Regions from separate parts of the Shewanella sp. ISS20 genome, predicted to be linked through region 2. Evidence: riboswitches for the same ligand, from Rfam matches in the RefSeq annotation. Region 2 holds a riboswitch; the other holds the start of a gene.
What was found. Region 2 has a riboswitch for cobalamin ahead of AC1HDP_RS09080 (TonB-dependent receptor family protein). Riboswitches for the same ligand answer to the same signal wherever they lie in the genome.

Region 1: it holds a riboswitch for cobalamin, as region 2 does, so the genes downstream of both, AC1HDP_RS10100 (ABC transporter ATP-binding protein) here and AC1HDP_RS09080 (TonB-dependent receptor family protein) in region 2, are expected to answer to the same signal.

What each region holds. Positions count from the first base shown of each region.
Region 1 covers NZ_JAWRZK010000001.1:2,176,083-2,179,498, forward strand. The annotation lists gene AC1HDP_RS10095 (FecCD family ABC transporter permease) at 1-829, opposite strand, end outside; gene AC1HDP_RS10100 (ABC transporter ATP-binding protein) at 897-1,745, opposite strand; cobalamin riboswitch at 1,861-2,010, opposite strand; gene AC1HDP_RS10105 (histidine phosphatase family protein) at 2,199-2,939, opposite strand; gene metH (methionine synthase) at 3,379-3,416, shown strand, end outside.
Region 2 covers NZ_JAWRZK010000001.1:1,958,059-1,961,474, forward strand. The annotation lists gene AC1HDP_RS09075 (HDOD domain-containing protein) at 1-159, opposite strand, end outside; gene AC1HDP_RS09080 (TonB-dependent receptor family protein) at 301-2,241, opposite strand; cobalamin riboswitch at 2,345-2,524, opposite strand; gene AC1HDP_RS09085 (hypothetical protein) at 2,574-2,834, opposite strand; gene AC1HDP_RS09090 (iron-containing alcohol dehydrogenase) at 3,022-3,416, opposite strand, start outside.

The DNA.
Region 1 (3,416 bases), 220 kb from region 2:
GCTGCCGCCCGGGGAGCAATAACCTAACTGTGTGTGGGATCATCAAGCCAACAAAGCCAATGCCGCCACAAGTGGCAACCAGCACAGCTGTAATTAATGAGCATAATAACAATACCTTAAGCCGTAAATTGGCGACGTTCAAGCCTAAAGTATGGGCAGTTTCATCGCCGCCTAACATGGCTAATAACTGCCGTTTCATCGCTAGCAATATGCCAAGGCTCACAAGCACTACCACGCTTGGCAGTAATAACCCTTGCCAAGTAGCAGCGCTAAAGCTGCCCAAGGTCCAAAACAGCACAGAGGCCGCAGCCATAGGATCAGAGAAATACAGCAATAAGCTCGCCAAGGCGGCAAACATAAAGGATGTGGCCACCCCAGCTAATAGCATGCGTTCCACCTGTCCATGCAAGCCTTTGCCGCTAACGCCTAACACTAAAAGCGCTGATAGACTCGCGCCAATAAAAGCGCCTATGGGCAAACTTAACCAAGACAATGCCGCGCTACCGAGCGCCGAGGTCATAACAACCACAGCCCCTAATGAGGCCCCCGATGAGATACCAAATAAATAAGGGTCGGCCAATGGGTTACGAGTCACCATTTGTAATACGGCGCCCGCTATGGATAAGCCTGCGCCTGCGATAAAGGCGAGTAAAACCCGCGGTAAACGCAGTTGCCACCATATTTGCCAGCTTAATGAATCCGGCGCGGCACCTGTGATAAAACTCATTACATCCTTGAGAATATGACTCATAGATAAAGGCACAGCCCCGAAACTGCTGGCCAGCAATAAGCTCAATAATAAACTCAATAACAAGCCCAGTAACATCATCACTAAGGCGGCGCTATAACTGAGCCCAGCCAGAGTGCTTGCTTTGATATGTGTCTTAAACAGCATGTTAGTTATTGACCTTGTGCTGATTAATCCCTTGATGAAGTGATTGGCTAGAGACTTGGTTAGGCGATCGATTTTGAAATTCATAACCGTAAAAATATTGAATACATGGGCGCGAGTGCTGCGGATGCTTAACTAGCTGACAGCACACACCAAAGACATCGGCAATGCGCGCTTCTGTCAGCACTTCTGCGGGCGTGCCCATGGCCACTACTTGGCCGTGATTAAGCATTAATAACTGATCGCACAAGGCGCTGGCTAAATTGAGATCGTGAATCGAGGCTATGACTGTCATATCCAGCGAATGCACTAATTCCATAATTTGGATTTGATAGCGAATATCCAGATGATTGGTGGGTTCATCTAAGATGAGTAATTGCGGTTGCTGCAATAAGGCTCTGGCAATTAAGGCGCGCTGTTTCTCGCCGCCCGATAGGCCGTGATAAGGGCGCTTTGCTAATAGGGAGATGCCCACGCGCTCAAGCACGGCTGCAATATTGGCTTTATCGCTGGCGGTAAGTGAAGCAAACCAACCTTTATGCGGCGTTAACCCTAGAGCCACTAGTTGCTCAACCGTCATATCCAGTTCAACAGGAGTATCTTGCTGCACCACAGCGACTTTACGGGCAAATTCCTTGGCAGAATACTGAGCAATCGGCTCGCCATTAAGCTCAATAGTGGCCGCTGTTGGCACTATATAGCGGTAAAGGCAGCGCAGCAATGATGACTTACCCGCGCCATTGGGGCCAATAATGCCAAGCATTTGCCCTGTCTTTACAGAAAAAGCGATAGCATCGAGTAAGGCGCGATCGCCCACTTGCCAGTGTAAGCCGTTAACCTCAAGCGATGCCATGGCGCGCCCCGAGCAAATAAGCGGTGCGGCCAAGCTTGGCGTCAAGAGGGGCGCGAGCCATTGAAATTGCGCTGTGATTCACTGTGTCTCTCCGGCTAGGTGACCCGCCTAGCATGATAAGTGGTTGTCAAAGGCAGGTATTCTGACTTGAGCCTAAGCTCTTACAGTTGCGGGTACAGTTCGGGCTTATGAGCTAACGCTCCCCGATTCCCTTTATCGCCAAGTTGCAGCATGCTGCCTTGGCACCTTTGACTCGATTGTGTGGCAAGCTTAGTTCGAGTTTGTGTTTGTATTTTTAGCGAAAGCCCAAGCCAAGCCGCGGGCAATTCTAACGTAATTTTTGCGCTCAAGTTACTGTTAAGTGTTGAGTGTTGAGTGTTAAGCGCTATCACCCTTAGGTGCTAAACCTTGCACTGTTAAGCTGTAAACTCAGATACCACGCCCTTTTTAGCTTCAGCCAGCCGCGCTTGGCCAAATCAAGCGTAAATGCCACTGACCTTTATCTAAACAAGCCATGATTTCCACCTCAGCGCCATAGCCTAGCTGTAACTGACTATAAATACCGGCATGCTGCCCAAGCCCTAAGGCTTTAGCCATTAAGTAGCGCATCACGCCGCCATGAGTGACTAGCCACACACACGGCGTACTGTGATTATGGCGATTAGCAGGCGCGCGCGTAAGAACACTGGTCAACACTTGCTGCCACAGGCTATCAAGCCGCGCGGCAAAGGCTGCCATGGTTTCAGCATTTGGCGGCGCAAATGCCCAAGGGTCGGCATAAAAATCTTCAACGGCGCTTGGCGTGTGCTGATAAATATTGCTAATTAACTGCCCGTCCCAATCGCCATAATTAAGCTCACGTAATTGCTCAGTCACTTCAACCTTGGGCCCTGCGCCATTCGGCCAATGCTGCTGATAAAACGTCATCAGCCCTTGGCGGCAGCGCCCAAGATCTGAGCTCACAATCAAATGAGGTGCGCCCAAGCGCGCATAGCTATGAGTCAGGGCTTGCTGCAATTGTTGCAAGCCAAGCGCGCTCGGCGCGACATCGCTATGGCCACGAAAGATTGCGCCGCCATGACACTGCCCGTGTCGAAACAGCATAATGCGCACGTTGGTAAACTCAGTGCTATCCCCATCTGATTTTGTAGCATCAATGGTGGTGTTTGTAGCACTAGTAGTAGCTCTTGGCATTAGCCCCTCGCAGTTGCATAAAACAATCAATTAAAAACAGTGGTAGCCAAGTGCCATTGGCTACCAGTATTAGCGCCATCTCAGTTAGCTAATCTGACTAACTCATTCCAGTTAACTCACTCCGGAAAACTCACTTAAGCCAATTTAAGCCAACTTAAGCTAGCCAGTCTCCACCAATTAAGCTGAGCTTGGTACTGTGATGCCCCTACTTGCATTAGCCATCAAAAAACATGATTATAGACGTCTATACGTTTAAACATCCAAAACATTTTAGACCAGAGACACAAAACTAGGTGGGTAAGATTACCGAACAAGGCAATAACCACAACAAGATCACAACAAAAACTGGCATCTAAAGCGCGGCTACTCCATAGTGGATTGGCCGATAACTATAAGATAAATAACAGTTAGCACGATAATAACTAGCAGGAAGATGATCATGGAACGCGAATCTCAAGCTCAACAAGGTAATTCTGT
Region 2 (3,416 bases):
GGGATCGCTCGCCACAATATCAATCACATTTTGAATATCGCCATCGGCAATAATGGCCTTTTTTAGGGGGAGTAAGGTTCCTTTTCGGCCAAGAATTTGTTCTTCATTGCCCATAATGGAACGAATTTGCTGGAACACCAACTGCTCTAATTCTGTCATGATAGAGGGAGCCTGATTATGGTTATTTTTATCGTGTGCTAACACAAGTGTCTCCCCTAAAAATAACCATAGGGTCAAGCTTTTACAAGTATTGCGCCCGAGATATTAACAATCTTGCTAATCCTCTCGGGCGAATCTTAGTTAAAACTGATATTGCAGGGTCAATTGCAGATTGCGACCCGTACCAGAATAATAGCCATTGCCGTTTGCACTGTAATAACTAGAAGCCACATATTGCTTATCCAATACGTTATCAATACGCATGCTCAAGCTCCAATCATCCAAATAATAATTCGCCGCCAGATTCATTAATCCGTAAGACGGCAATTTACTATCAACATTGGCACTATCACCTTCCACAAAGCGTGATGAAGTAAATACCCCTTCAACTTGCCACTGCCAATGCTCACCAAGTGTTTGGCTCAGTTGCACTCGCCCTGTGTGCGGCGCCACCCAAGATAAACGCTTATTTTGATTAACCCCTTCGGTTAACTTAGCATCGATATATTGATACTCACCAATCAGCTCAAAGTCTTGCGGTAATTGCCACGTCGCTGAGGTATTAACGCCATAGCGCCGCGATGCTTCAGCATTAATATTGGCGCCATTAAAGGCGCCACCTTCTGGGGTTAATTCGGGATTACTATCAAAGATAATTTCATCTTCTAAATCTAAGCGATAAAGGTTAAGGCTTAAATTAAGCGCGGAATACGCCCAGTCCACTCCAGTTTCATAAGAGCGCCCAGTTTGTGGTTTAAGCCCAATCACACCTTTAGGGGTGTAAGCTTGCTCATCCACTTTGGCAAAGCGAAAGTTATCATCCATGCGAATGTACCAACGCACATCATTGCTTGGACGATAATTTAGCCCCAATTCAAAAGCGGTCGCATCTTGTGATAACTCAACCCCACCTGGGTATACGTTATTATCAAACAAATGATCGCGCGCTTCAGCGTAACGGCCACCCACCACATAACTTAAGCTTGAGTTTAATGGCACAGTGGCCTGCACATAGCCACTGCTCACGCTTTGGGTATTTTCACGCCCAAAACTAAATTCTGAAGTGCCGCGGGTAAAATCACCGCCCACTATCATGGTCATAGGGCCGCGGTCGGTCGCAAAGTTAGCTAACACCTTAGGCATGATACTAAAAAGGCTGCGCTCATTGCGCCCAGCGCTGCCCCAGTTCACAGAGGTCACTAAGCTATCGCTATAATCGGCATCAGCCACTAAGGTCCACACAGAATTTAGTTGATGACTAGCGCCAAGACGCCAAGCATTGGTCATATCATGCTGATAGTCTTTAGTGTCAGGACTAGACGCTTGCCTTGGGTCGGCGGCAAATTGCGCGGCGGTTAACGCGCCTGGAGATTGTACTTTATTATCAAAATAACTCGCCTCAGCGTAAAAACTGCTCTTAGTATCATCATAATTAATGCGCGCTAAAGCAGAGCCGGTGTCGGAGTCATTATGGGCGCGATAATTATCTGAGCTATGTAAACTGGCAGAACCGTAATAACTCCAGTCTTGATTAAAGCGGCCATAAACGTCGCCTTGGCCTTGATAACTCTCAAAACTGCCGCCGCCTAATTGCACATTAGCGCCGTTATTTTCAGGTTTACGAGTAATGATATTAATCACCCCGCCTACCGCTTGGTCGCCATATAATACGCCGGCACTGCCCGATAAGACTTCAATGCTTTTCACTAAACTTAAGGGAATGGCGCGCAGCGCAGGCGCCGCAAGATCAATATTATTGAGTCTGCGGCCATCAAGTAAAATTAAGGTGTTATTGGACGCTTGCGAGCCTGTAAAGCCGCGCATAGCAATAGTCGCTTGGGTATTATTATCCGAGATTTGGATGCCATTTACGCCGCGCAGTAAGTCAATTAGATTGGTGGCACCGCTATTGGCTATAGCGAGTTCACCTATGACTTGCACATTGGCAGCCATGGCCATAATGTCGGCATCGCTGCGACCTAAGACTAAGATATGTTCTACATCGTTATTGCTCGCAGCCACTTGACCATTTAATAACAGCCCAAGTAAAACCGCGAGTTGAGTCGCTTTCATCTGTGTCATCTTCCCATTTACCTGTTTTATTCTAAGGAAATGGGGCAATATCGCCGCGCACAGTCAATTAAGCCTGCGTGAAATCGCACCTCAGGATCTGCCCACCGAAATCACTGAAATCGCTTTAAAGGCCGGTCTCCGGACTTAGGTTCTGCTATTACGCACGTAAACAGTTATTAACGCCTAAACGCACTGTTTACTCACCATTCACCGTTGCGGGGGCAGTATCAGCATCGCACTGATTTCCCGATTATCCCACTCAAAAGCAGGCACCATTTAAAGTTGACGAGTGCAAAAAATTTGCGCTCGAATTATAGCCATCTATACGTATGAATGTCTAATTAATTTGAACCGCCATCACAGCGATCATCTTGTTGAATATGAACTAAATGATTTTTAGCGCAGTGAGCGAGATAAAAGGCGCAAGCAGTAAACGCCGCCGTAAATACCAATAAAATGGCATAACCTAAGGGCATAAGAAGATTGAATCCCAATACACTTAAATAGCTTACGACGAGGGCGATGAGCGCCCAAGCCAGCAGACTGGGCTTAATGGTCACTATTTGTTTGGCGATAACAACTGGGGGTGACTGACTATCCATAGTAATGACTCTGCAAATATCCCTGTGCGATTACGATATGCTGTCCAAGCTGAGCTCACATTATCAAATTATTAAAAAATTACCAATAGCGCGCGCATTTTAAACTACTGCGCTATTGGTTATTAAGACAGTAATTACAGAAATAATTACACCAACCATTACAGCTATAACAATCTTATCCGTTGGCTTATAAGGCTAAGGTTAAAATTTCACGGCTCTTAATCACATCGATATCTTCGTGCTCACCTAAGGCCACCATGCCGTGCTGCTCTAACTGAGCTAACACGTTATCGATTGCTGCTTGAGATAAATCATAAGCAGCTAAACGCGTAGGTAACCCCATGGTTTCAAAAAAGGCGCGAGTATTAGCGATAGCTTGAGTGATTTTTTGCTGCTCACTGCCATCACGAATCTGCCATACGCGCTCGGCATATTGCAGTAATTTCTCGCGTTTTGCCGTTTGAGTCACTGTCAGCAATGCCGGCAGAATAATGGCTAAAGTGCGGGCATGGTCGATATCATACAGCGCGGTTAACTCATGACCTATCATGTGGGTCGCCCAGTCATGGGGTACGCCGGAGG